Regions from separate parts of the Asaia sp. HumB genome, predicted to be linked through region 3. Evidence: riboswitches for the same ligand, from Rfam matches in the RefSeq annotation. Region 3 holds a riboswitch; each other region holds the start of a gene.
What was found. A riboswitch is a leader RNA that binds a small molecule or an ion and turns the genes downstream of it on or off. The one in region 3 is predicted to bind cobalamin.
Positions count from the first base shown of each region.

Region 1: linked by a shared signal. The riboswitch ahead of P5689_RS01660 (TonB-dependent receptor) and the one ahead of P5689_RS05385 (HoxN/HupN/NixA family nickel/cobalt transporter) in region 3 are both predicted to bind cobalamin.
Region 2: linked by a shared signal. The riboswitch ahead of P5689_RS10570 (DUF1636 domain-containing protein) and the one ahead of P5689_RS05385 (HoxN/HupN/NixA family nickel/cobalt transporter) in region 3 are both predicted to bind cobalamin.

Region 1 is NZ_JARPML010000002.1:64,178-68,353, forward strand. Features, by position in the region: gene P5689_RS01655 (phosphocholine-specific phospholipase C) at 1-1,635, shown strand, start outside; cobalamin riboswitch at 1,877-2,081, shown strand; gene P5689_RS01660 (TonB-dependent receptor) at 2,168-4,176, shown strand, end outside.
Region 2 is NZ_JARPML010000002.1:2,092,854-2,097,029, forward strand. Features, by position in the region: gene P5689_RS10560 (HAMP domain-containing sensor histidine kinase) at 1-1,312, opposite strand, end outside; partial or broken gene P5689_RS10565 (response regulator) at 1,309-2,021, opposite strand; cobalamin riboswitch at 2,177-2,382, shown strand; gene P5689_RS10570 (DUF1636 domain-containing protein) at 2,525-2,941, shown strand; gene cobW (cobalamin biosynthesis protein CobW) at 2,938-3,951, shown strand; gene cobN (cobaltochelatase subunit CobN) at 3,955-4,176, shown strand, end outside.
Region 3 is NZ_JARPML010000002.1:950,640-954,815, forward strand. Features, by position in the region: gene P5689_RS05380 (TonB-dependent receptor domain-containing protein) at 1-1,440, shown strand, start outside; gene P5689_RS05385 (HoxN/HupN/NixA family nickel/cobalt transporter) at 1,503-2,537, opposite strand; cobalamin riboswitch at 2,691-2,906, opposite strand; gene P5689_RS05390 (NAD-dependent succinate-semialdehyde dehydrogenase) at 3,107-4,176, shown strand, end outside.

The DNA of each region.
Region 1 (4,176 bases), 890 kb from region 3:
GTCCCCCATAAAAGCCCGATGACGATGGGGTATTTTACCCGCGCAGAAATTCCCTATTACTACGCACTGGCCGACGCCTTCACCATTTGCGACGCCTATCACGCTTCCATTTTCGGCCCGACCAATCCCAACCGCCTCTATTTCTTTACCGGTACAAACGGCCTTGCTGTTGGCGCTGATGGCAAACAGGCGGTCGAGAATGTCGATGACGGCAACTGGTCGGCCGATATGGCGCACGACAATCCCGCCTTCACACCTTTTGACTGGACGACTTATCCCGAGCGCCTTCAGGAAGCCGGGGTGAGCTGGAAATTCTACCAGGAATACGATAATTTCGGTGACAATCCCCTCGCCTCCTTCAGGCAGTTCCGTAATCTCGACAGGCAGGACTGGCGGTATCGTCAGGCACGCGCTGTCGTGCCGGGCTCAAACAAGGAGAACATGCACGAACTGGAGGGGCGCTACCTGCTGGAGGCTTTCGAGAAGGATATCGCCGATGGAACGCTGCCTCAGGTGTCGTGGATCGTCCCACCGGCGGCCCTGTCAGAGCATCCCGAAGCGCCGCCCGGCTTTGGCGAGCATCTGATTTCCAAGCTGATCGACATTTTCGTTCGACATCCCGACATTTGGGCAAAGACTGTTTTCATTCTGAATTATGATGAGAATGACGGGTTTTTCGACCACGTACCGCCGCCTGTTCCTTCATCGCAGACAGCAACTGGCCAGCTTCCGGACGGTGAGGCCTATCACGGCGAGCCTGTTGGCCTCGGACCGCGTGTACCCGCCCTGATCATCTCGCCCTGGACAAAAGGCGGGTGGGTTAATTCACAGGTGTTTGACCATACGTCGGTCATCCGGTTTCTGGAGCAGCGGTTCAATGTTCCCTGCCCGACCATTACACCCTGGCGGCGAGCGGTTTGCGGCGATCTGACCTCTGCCTTCGATTTCAGCAAGCCTGATGCGAAGTGGTCCGTGGCTCTTCCAGACACGAGCGCGTATCTGCCCCAGACACGAATTTCCTGTGCTCACCCGCCTCCGCTCGTACCGGAGCATGGCAGCCTGCCCCTGCAGGAGGCCGGTCAGCGTCCGAGCCGGGCTTTGCCTTATCGCTTCGCTGTTACAAGCCAAGCCGATGCGCCGACGAAACTGGTCTTTGCCAACACGGCCGAGCAGGGTGTGGTTTTTCGTATCCGTCAGACGGGTGAGGCAAGCCAACATCTGACCGTTGCAGGCAAGACAACGGCTGTGTTCCTCTGTTCGGCCTCAGGCACGGTCGAGATCTACGGGCCGAACGGGTTCTACCGTCTCCATGATCCCGAGAGCCGCATCGGCCTAACGTCACAAGCGAACGGGAGCAGCCTGCATCTATCCTTAAACTGCGCGGGCCAGGGGACCGGTGCAAACGAACCCGTCGTGCTCTCGCTCATCGATCACTACACCGGGCAGCGACAGAACCTTTCCGTGCAACTGGGGCAGATTTTGCACCTTACCATACCGGTTGCCGCGAGTGACCACTGGTACCATGTCGATTGCGTCACCCGTTCGGGCAAGCTTGTTCTCTCTCTCGCGGGTCATGTCGAAAACGGATCGCCCAGCCGGTCGGACCCGCAGTTCGGGCGTGGGAACCCGGCCTGAAAGCCTGTCTCATCAGGAAAACGAAGTGCGTGATGCGTGGCGGGGGCGACACAGCGATAGTCGCCTGGAGAGAAACAGAACCTCTTCAAGGCGTGACCCTCTCGCCCCCGAGCGCGTGGAGCACGTCTGTGCCGTCGCACGCCTGCGCACCCGAGGCCCTCAGCGCTGTCGCGAAATAGACGCAAGGAAAAGCCAAACTATAGACCAAGACCCACGCAGCATTGACAGCACAGGTTGAAAAGCTAGGGTCGGAGCCGATGGTGTTCCGGAGACGGGATGAAAAGGGAACATGGTCGAACGCCATGACTGCCCCCGCAACTGTAGGTGAAGAGTGTGCGAACGTGGACCCGCCAAGGGTTCAGCCACTGGGACTATCCCCCCGGGAAGGCCAGTTCGCACATCATAACGCACAAGTCAGGAGACCTGCCATCACACGGGGTCACGGACGAGAACCGGCGGGCGGGGTGTCCTGCAGGTGGCAGGAGAAACACTGCCCATCGTAGTGACGTGAACACGGGATAGCACACATAACATGCGCCCCATGCGCTCACTCAGGGCTTGTCTTCTGACAGGCATCTCGCTCGCGCCTGCACTTGGCCTTCTGCCGCTTTTACCTGCTGCCCTCGCTCAGGAGCAAGGCAGCAACGACGAGTACATTACGGCTCATGGTGAGAGTACCGGTCTCAAGGCACGCCCAGCCATAGGAGGCCGGCTCGGACTCAGCCTCCAGCATAATCCGGCCTCGATCTCGATCATTGATCAGAAGATCATCTCGCAGCGCGGCTATGTGCATGCTGAAGATGCTGCCGATTTCGCGCCGGGTGTGACCTCCGGTGGCTCGCCCGGCAATCCGGCGCAGCTCATGATGCGTGGTTTCAGCGGCAACCAGGTGCTGATCCTGCGCGACGGTTTCTATTTCGGTCCCACGACCATGGTGAACCGACCACTCAACGCCTTCAATCTCGAGGCGGTCGAGATCCTGAAAGGCCCCTCCTCCGTTCTTTATGGCCAGGGTGCCGTCGGCGGTACCGTGGATATGCGCACACGCACGCCAGACATGGATCATGTGCGTGCCAACGCTCTGGTCTCCTACGGGAGCTTCAATAGCTGGAATGCCGGCATTGGCGGGTCAGTGCCCCTCACCCGTACCCTGGCGATACGAAGCGATTTCAGCCGGACCTCGTCTGATGGCTATGTCAAAGGCGCCAATCCGCGCAGCAATGACTGGACCACCACGCTTCTGTGGCATCCAGATGCGAAGTTCACGGCACGTTTTACCATCGATTACCTGACCGATAATCTTTCGACCTATTACGGAGCGCCGCTTGTACCGGGATCCGCTGTAAAAGACGCAGTTGGTGGGTTGCTCCATTCCACTCAGGGACTTGTCATCAGCCGAGCCTCGCTGTGGCGCAACTATAACGTGGCCAACCCACGGGCGAGCTCCGTCAACGCGACGCCGACGCTGCATCTGGACTGGGCTGCCAGTGACCACGTCTCACTGCATGACAAGGCCTATTTCCTTTATGCCAAACGTCGCTGGGACAATGCCGAGACCTACAGCTATATCGCGTCGCCCGGCGCCACTGATGCGAGCGGACAGGCAATCACGCCCGGCCGGATCGGCCGCGATCGTTTCTATGTCTATCAGAACCAGCATCAGCTTGGAGACAGCGTCGATGCCCGTTTCGATTATCCCCTGTTCGGGTTACGCAATCGCCTCGTGATTGGCGGAGATGCCTACTACATTCGCTTCATCCGCAATCGCGGCTTTCCCGATGCGGATTACGCCGACAGCGTCTCATTGACGAGCCCTGAAGGCGGCGCACTCGAGTCATTTGCCGGGGAGTATCCCTACCGTAAATCTCCCACGACCATGATCGACGTGGGGCTGTTTCTTGAGGATACCCTTTCGATCACCGACAGGCTGCGGCTGGTGGGAGGGTTCAGATATGATTGGCTTTCGCTCGACAGGCAGAACTTCAACCAGAATGGCCAGTTCAATGCGTCCACCAGCTTCAAGGGGCATTACAATCCGGCCAATTTCCGCATAGGTCCGGTTTTCGACCTTTTGCCCAATCTGAGCCTGTATGGGGTTTATACCACGGCTGAAGACCCACCGGGCTCCAATCTTTTTCTTGCCAATCGTGGGCAATTCTCCCGATTGAGCCACTCCCGTCAGGGAGAGATCGGGCTCAAGGCAAGCGCTCTCTCGGGTCGGTTCGTCACAACCCTGTCCTTCTACGATATCCGCAGGACGAGGGTGCTGGTCCAGACCGGACAGGATAGCGTTTCGACAGCTGGCAGCCAGAAATCGCGTGGTCTGGAGTGGCAGGCCGATTGGCGCATTGACCGGCACCGGAGCGTCTCGGGAAATGTGGCCTATACCTATGCCCGTTACGGCACATTCTTCCCGAATGCCTCGACCGATGCGAGCGACAATCAGGTTCCGGACGTCCCGGCGGTAACGGCCAATCTATGGGGCGTATGGTCGAGCGTTCTCGACCTGCCGCTCGATCTGGGCGCGGGCATGCGTTACGT
Region 2 (4,176 bases), 1.1 Mb from region 3:
CAACCCCGCCAGTCTGCCGGTTGCGCGATTTGTCCAGCCGGAAATACGGCTCGAACACGGCATCGAGCGCGTCGGGTGGAATACCTGGACCGTGATCGAGAATAGTGACAACCCAGCCCGTTGCCCGAATCCCTGCAGGTGGTGCGTCTGTCATATCGGCTGGCGCGAGGATAATCTGCGGTGGCGTTGCATATTTGATCGCGTTCTCGACCAGATTGGTAAAAACGCGCTTCATGGCATTGACCGGACCGCGATATCCCACCCGACCCGGATTGTCGTACCGCACATCATGACCCTGATCGCAGAAATCATAGGCGACGGTTTCAAGCAGCCCTGAAAGATCGAAAGCCGTCTGTGTTTCATGGGAGGCATCGTCGCGGAAGAACGACAAGGCGCCATCGATCATGGCCTGCATCTCGTCAACATCGCGAAACAGCAGTTTCTGTTGCGTCGGGCAGTCAATGAACTCTCCGCGTAGCCTGATACGCGTGAGCGGCGTGCGCAGATCATGCGAAATGGCAGCGAGCATCGTGGTGCGATCAAGGATGAATTTCGTAATACGCGCCTGCATGGCGTTGATCGTCACCGCCACCTGACGGATCTCTCTGGGCCCCGCTTCACTGACGCGTGCGTAATTTGGCTGCGCGTCGAGCCGGCGGACTTCATGGGCCAGATATTCGATCGGGCGTGACAGCTGGCGCGAGGCGATGAGTGACACCGCGATGATCCAGACAAACAGCATCATGCCTTCCAGCATGAGGCGCTGAAAGGCGTAAAGCCCCCAGAAACGCTGGAGGGCAACGCAAAGCACCCAACTGCCGTCATCGAGCTGGATCCCGACGAAATACGCGTCGTGATACAGCGAACGGTCATAGGGCAGGCCGGGTAGGGTAGAGACAGGGTTATCTTCCTGGAACACTGCGATGGCAGGAGGCCTTTGCCCCAGAAACGGGCTCAGGAAATGCCAGCTCTCCTCAATCTCGCTGCGACGGTAATGCCCCGCGGCCAGAGCCTTCGCGAGCGGCGACGTTTCCGGGTACCACCCGAAATGGATCTGTCTGGTCTGTGCCGCCGCCAGCAGTGTTTCCCTGTCCGTGGCGGGGGCGACCCGCACCATGCGAAGCACAGCCCCAACCTCTCTCACCATACCGGTGGCCTCGATATCAGGCTTGCTCCACTGGCCGCCAAATTCGACAAAGATCGCGAGCAACAGCAGCGTTATCCCGGCGGCAAGGGCCACTGTGACAATCAGGCGGCGGGAGATGGTGTCCTGTGTGAAAGCGCGATCGGGGGGGAGCCTCGCCCATCTCATCGTTTCACCGCAGCGGTGAACATATAGCCGCCATTGCGCACGGTGCGTATCAGGGTTGGATTTCTGGGATCGTCCTCCAGCTTGGCGCGCAGGCGACTGACCTGCACGTCGATACTGCGATCGAAGGCAGCATGATCGGGACCACGAGCCATGTCCATCAGCTGGTCCCGCGTAAGGACGCGCTGCGGATGTTCGACAAAAGTCAGCAGCAGATCGAATTCCCCCCCGAGAGCGGGACGAGTGACTGGTCCTGCGCGCGCAACTCGCGACGGGCAACATCCAGAACCCAGCGACCGAAACGAAGGACAGGGCGCAGCGACGGGGGTGTCTCGCCCGGCGTGGCGGCACGACGCAGCACCGCCTTGACCCGGGCCAGAAGCTCGCGCTGGTCGAATGGCTTTGTCAGGTAATCATCGGCCCCGATCTCGAGCCCCACAATACGGTCAGTCAGATCGGCCATGGCAGAGAGCATGATGACCGGGATGCGGGATCGGGCACGCAGGCGCTGGCACAGGCTGAATCCGTCCTCATTGCGGAGCATGATATCGAGAATCACCAGATCGACCGGCTGCCTGTCCAGAATGGCAAACATGGTCTCGCCCGTTTCGGCCGTGGAGACCTGATAGTGATGCTTTTGCAGAAAACTGCCGAGAAGGGTCAGGATATCCTGGTCGTCATCGACAACAAGAAGATGAGGCATTGGGGTCATCCCTCGGTCGTATCACGCAGGCTCGTCCGTATGATGTCAGCAACGGACATGATGTTTCAAGTTGCAAACAATCGGATGGAGCGATGCTCCGGGTCACAGGGTGAAGGCGCGCGTCGCCCTGTCCTCTCCGGGCTTTGCATCTCCTTTGGCAAAGCTGCTAGGAAATAAGCGACGGTGCCTCGCAAGGGGTGAAAAGGGAAGCAGGTGCGTGCCATGTGCATCAGTCCTGCGCTGCCCCCGCAACTGTAGGTGGTATGTCATTGCCGTCGCAGCCCACTGGTGACCATGCCGGGAAGGGGGCGGCAATGCCGGGCAACCGGGACCATGAGCCAGGAGACCTGCCGTCGCGTCACCGATTTCACGATCCGGCGGGGTGCCCGGAGCGCGACAGACCATGAACCCGCACCCGTCATCGAGGGGCGGCTCATGGCAGGCCGGGATATCCCGGCAATCATCCTTGTGCCCTGTTGCGCCCGTTTTGCGGGCCTGGTCCGGGATTGTTCATGGCCGAACCGATAACATCTTGCGATACGCCTCCCGTCATTCATGTCTGCCTCACCTGCAGGGACGGGGGTGAGGCGCTGCACGAGGCACTCTTGCAGCAGGCGACCACCGCCGGTGTACGTGTCGAGGGGGTCAAATGCCTTGCGGCGTGCCAGCGGGGCTGCACCGCCACCCTGTCCATGCCCGGCAAATGGTCCTGGCTTCTGGGAGGGTTGAGGCCAGAACTGGCGGAGGATCTGATGGTCTATGCCAAGGCCTATGAACACTCGCGCTCAGGAACGGTCATGCCCTCAAAGCGTCCTGAAAGCCTGCGCGATATCATTCTGGGGCGTTTTCCTGGCCAGTTGTCGCCGTCAGGCGAACCTCTTCAACCCGCTGCACCCGCCCAACCTGCCGCATCTGAAAGACTGTCATGAGCAAGATTCCTGTTACCATCATCACCGGCTTCCTTGGTGCGGGTAAAACCACCCTGCTGCGTCACCTGATCGAGAAATCGGATGGCCGCCGCATCGCGATCGTGGTCAATGAATTCGGGTCTCTTGGCATCGATGGCGAGACCCTGCGCGGGTGCAGTATTCCGAACTGCCCTGAGGAAGATATCGTCGAACTGACCAATGGCTGCCTGTGCTGCACCGTGGCGGATGATTTCATCCCCACCATGGAAGCCCTACTCGATCGCCCGACCCCGCCCGATCACATTGTCATCGAGACCTCGGGTCTTGCCTTGCCCAAGCCGCTGCTCAAGGCGTTCGGCTGGCCGAGCGTGCGCACGCGCATGACGGTGGATGGCGTGATTACCGTGGTGGATGCCCCGGCAGTGGCCGATGGCCGCTTTGCCGATGACCCGGAGGCCGTGGCGAAACAGCGCGAGGAAGATGAGTCGCTCGACCATGATAACCCGCTCGAAGAGGTTTACGAGGATCAGCTGGATTCAGCGGATCTGGTCATTCTCAACAAGACGGATCTGCTGGATGACGCCGCCCTCACTGCGGTCGAGGCTGGTCTTGCTGCACGCAAGCGCCGGGTGCGCGTGATTCGTGCCCGTGAAGGGCGTGTCGATCCGGCTGTGCTGCTCGGCCTTGCCGCTGCGGCAGAGGACGATCTGGCAGCACGCCCCTCGCATCATGACGGGGCAGATGAGCATGAGCATGACGATTTTACGAGTTTCGTGCTGAGCCTGCCCGAACAGGCCAGTGCCGAGGCCTTTATCGCCAGACTTGAGAAGGTGGTGCGTGAGCATGATGTGCTGCGTATGAAAGGCTTTGCCCGCGTGGCAGGCAAGAGCCTTCGTCTGGGCGTGCAGGCGGTGGGCGCGCGTATCCGACATGCCTATGAGCAGGGCGAGGCGCCAGAGGGCAGGCTGGTTGTGATCGGTTTGCATGGGCTTGACCCCAAGGCTGTGCAGCGCAGCTTCGACGCAGGCTGAGCCGTGCATATTCTCTTTCGGGAAACGCATGATCTGGATGGGCAGGCCGTGGCCGAGGACCTCGCCCACGCGCCAGCCGATCTTGTCCTGCTGTCGTTTTCCGAAAGTGACCTGCTGGGCCTGCGCGATGTGCACAGGGCTTCAGACCCCAGTTTGCAGGTCGCCACCCTGTCGCGCCTGCGTCATCCCCTGTCGGTCGATCTTTATCTGGAGCAGACGATTACC
Region 3 (4,176 bases):
GCCCCGCTCAACCCGTTTGGCTACAACCAGATGACGCCGGCCGCGCGCGACTACGTCACAACGGAGTCACGCTCGACCAACCGCAACACGCAACGCGATCTGCAGGCCGAAATCAGCTCGACCGTGGCGACCCTGCCAGCAGGGACGATACGATGGGATCTGGGTTACGAACATCGGCGCGAGGCCTATCATTTCGACCCCGGCGCCTATCTGCTTGGATGGAAACAGGGCGATGGCAGCTATCTCCCCTACGGCAATAGCGCATCGATCCCTTATACGGGCGGCGCTTATCATACGCATGAGGGCTTCGGCGAGCTCGATATCCCTCTGATCTCACCGGCAATGCATCTCCCGGGTGCCTATCATCTCTCCCTGACGGCCAATGGGCGCGTAACCTATAACAGTATCACCGGCACCTACTGGACCTATATGACCGGTGCGGCCTGGTGGCCCACACGCGATATCGGTCTGAGCGGCAATTACGCTGTATCGGTACGCAATCCCGGCATTGGCGAACTCTACTCCCCCCAATCCTCGACCTATCAGAACGGCGTCGATCCCTGTTCCGATACAGGCCTTGCGTCGGGCCCCAACCCGGCCCTGCGAGCCGCCAATTGCGCACGCGCCGGACTGCCTCAGAATTTCGTCTCGAACTTCAATTCCTACGGCGTCGAGGGTACAGCCGGAGGGAACCGGAATCTCTCTAATGAACGCTCCAAAAGCTATACGGGCAGCCTTGAATTCAGGCCGCATTTCATACGCGGGTTCGATGTCAAAGCCTCATTTGTGGATGTCAGAGTTGCTGATGCCATCACCTATCTGAGTGCCAATGACCTGCTCAATGCTTGTTACGACACCGGCATCTACCCGAATAATCGCTTCTGCTCGACATTCACCCGGGATTCATCGGGGCAGATTTCCTCTTTCCGCTCCGGCTATTACAATATCGCCAACTACGAGACCCAGGCCCTTCAGACGACGATAGAGTACAACACCCCCCTCTCCCGTCTGGGTCTGCCTGAGAGCTCGGGGGCGATCGACCTTCGAGGCAACTACGTGCATTACGTCAAGAGCACGCGCAATTATGCCGGAAGCACCTATCTGCTTTCAGGTAATATTGCTGCGCCCAATGACAATTTCACACTCAACACCACGTGGATACGTGGCCCCTTTAACGCTCAGTGGCAGACTATCTGGTATGGCCCGAGCCTCGTGGCCCTTCAGGTGCCGACCACGCGTTATGAGGGCAACAAACGCCCGGCCTTTGCCTATTTCAATCTCTCACTCGACTATGCCGTAACCGAGCATTTCTCGACCAGCTTCGTGGTGAACAACATCACCGACGCCCTGCCACGCGATGCAGGCATCTATAGCGTGGGCCGTTATTACGAGGCGCTTATCGGTCGCGCCTTTCAGATGCGCATTGGCGCCCATTTCTGAACGCAACGCCCGCTGGTGGTTGTACTCGCGACCGCCGGCGCGCCGAGACCGTAAGCCCTTCGTCAGTTTTTGCGCCGTGCATCGACCCGGCTGAAAATCAGAGACAGCATCCAGGCCAGCACGAACAGCCCGATCACGATAAACCCGATCTGGTTGAAGCTGTCGCTGACAGCGGCCACAACGCCCCAGAACCGCCCTTCAAAACCGATCTGATCACCCAGCAGTCGCAGCGTTTCGATACTGCCAATCCCGACAGCCACGATCACCGAGATCAGGGTAATGATGATGTTATAGCGCAGCTTGCGCAGCGGATCGACAAAGGCCCAGCGATAGGCCCCGAGCATGAGAACACCATCTGCCGTATCGACAAGGGCCATGCCCGCAGCGAACAGGGCAGGAAAGATCATGACCGCCGCAACCGAAACACCCCGGCTCGCCTGTGAGGCAGACAGCCCCAGAAGCGAAACCTCTGTCGCGGTATCGAAGCCGAGGCCGAACAGAAAGCCGAGCAGCACCATATGCCAGCTGCGCGAGACCAGTCTGAACAGCGGATAAAGCAGGCGTGACAGTAGCCCGCCCCGGTTCAGAAGCGCTTCTGGGTCGACCTCCTCGATCGCCCCGCCTGCCCGTATGTGGCGCCAGGCGCGCCAGGCGCCGCGCAGGACAATGAAATTCGTGATGGCCAGGGCAAACAGGAAGCCGGCAGAGACGAGTGTGCTGGCAATGCCACCAATATCATGCCATGCACCAAAACGATCCTGCATCGCCTGTGACAGCAGCGCCGTGCCCAGCGCCGCCAGCACAACAATCAGGGAATGGCCGATGGCAAACCAGAACCCTGTCAGCAAGGGCTGCCGCCCCATCTGGATGAACTTGCGCGTCACGTTGTCAATCGAGGCGATATGATCGGCATCGACAGCATGACGCAGGCCAAAACCATAAGCCAGCAGGGCATTGCCAAGCAGCAAGGGCCGATCGCGAAACATCACGAAGGTCCAGACCCAGAGCGCCATATTGGCCAGAAGCAAGCCAATCCCCAGCAGGGAAATGCGCCAGCGCAGCGACGGCGGAGACACCGGCAGGGTTTCGGCGCTCATCTCTGGCCCCCGTTTTGCCCGATCAAAGATCCCCGATGAGAAATCGATGCAGGCCTGACGGCATTTCGTGCACGTCGCGGCACGCAAGAAGGCAGGGTAAACTCGTTCACGAGAAGGGCTCTCCGCAACAACCGGATCATCCCGTCCGGTCTGGCCGTCAAACATGACAAGGGCAGGTCTCCTGGCTCACGGTTCATCGCTCCCCTGCCCCTTCCCGGATGACCTGCACCCAGTGGTTCCGGCAGGGCGCTCACCGCTCACAGTTGCGGGGACAGCTGCCGCCTCGCGCCCGATCCTTTCAGGATCAGCCAGCCCGTCCGACATTCCCTTTTCACTCACTCGCGCAAGACCCTCGACGGGCTCGACCCTACCGTTTCAACCAGGCGAAAGCCAGCGTTCAGCGGCCTTTATGCAGGTGTTTCTCCCATGCCCCAACCGTGCGTCTAGGGGGTTACCCAGCCGATATTGCCTCCCCTTTGAGGGAAACCATGCGCCTTTCCAGGCATTTGTTGGACCGTGACTTTGGTTCGGCCATGCGCCGGACACCAGATAACCGGGAGCAGAAAACGATGAGCGCCTATCGTACGATCAACCCCGCCACAGGCAAAACCGAGCGCGAGTTCGACCTTCACACCAAGGCGCAGGCCTTTGAAAAGCTCGACGCCGCCCATGAATTCTACAGAAGTGACTGGCGTCACCGCAGCTTTGCCGAGCGCAAGGCCATCGTCAACAAGGCGGCGCAGATCCTTGAGCAGAACAAGGAAAAATACGCCCGACTGATTTCCATCGAAATGGGCAAGGTTCTGCCCGAGGCCATTGCCGAGACCGAACTCTCTGCGAAGATCCTCGCCTATTACGCCGAAAACGCCGAGAAATTCCTTGCCCCACGTGAGATCCCTGTCTCGGAAGGTCGTGCGACGGTCCTCAGCCAGTCTCTGGGTGTCATCTACTGCGTCGAACCCTGGAACTTCCCTTACTACCAGCTTGCCCGCGTGGCAGGTCCCAACCTGATGGCCGGTAATGTCGTGCTCGCCAAACATGCACCGGGTGTTCCGCAATGTGCTCTCGCCTTCGAGGCGCTGTTCCTCGAAGCCGGGGCACCCAAGGGAGCCTGGACCAATCTGTTCATCGACAATAATGTGTCGGAAGAACTGATTGCGCGCCCTGAAGTGCGTGGCGTGGCCCTGACCGGCAGTGAGCGTGCAGGCAGTGCTGTCGCCGCACAGGCTGGCAAGGCCCTGAAAAAGACCACGCTCGAACTCGGCGGCTCCGATCCATTCATCGTGCTCGACGATGCCAATCTCGATGAGGTCATCCCCCGTGCCGTGGCCGGACGTATGTCCAATAACGGTCAGGTTTGCACCGCCGCCAAGCGTATGATCATTCATGAATCCTTGGCCGACGAATTCGTGCGTCGTCTCTCAGACGCCTTGGCCGAATTCCGCTATGGTGATCCGCTGGAACAGGGCGTCACTCACGGCCCGATGAGCAGCGAAAACGCCATGAAGCTCGCACTGAGCCAGGTCGAAAAGGCAGTCGATCACGGGGCAAAGCTCGTCACCGGCGGCAAGAGGCTCGACCGCGAGGGCTTTTTCATGCAGGCGGCCCTGCTAACACATGTCACCCAGGATAACCCGAT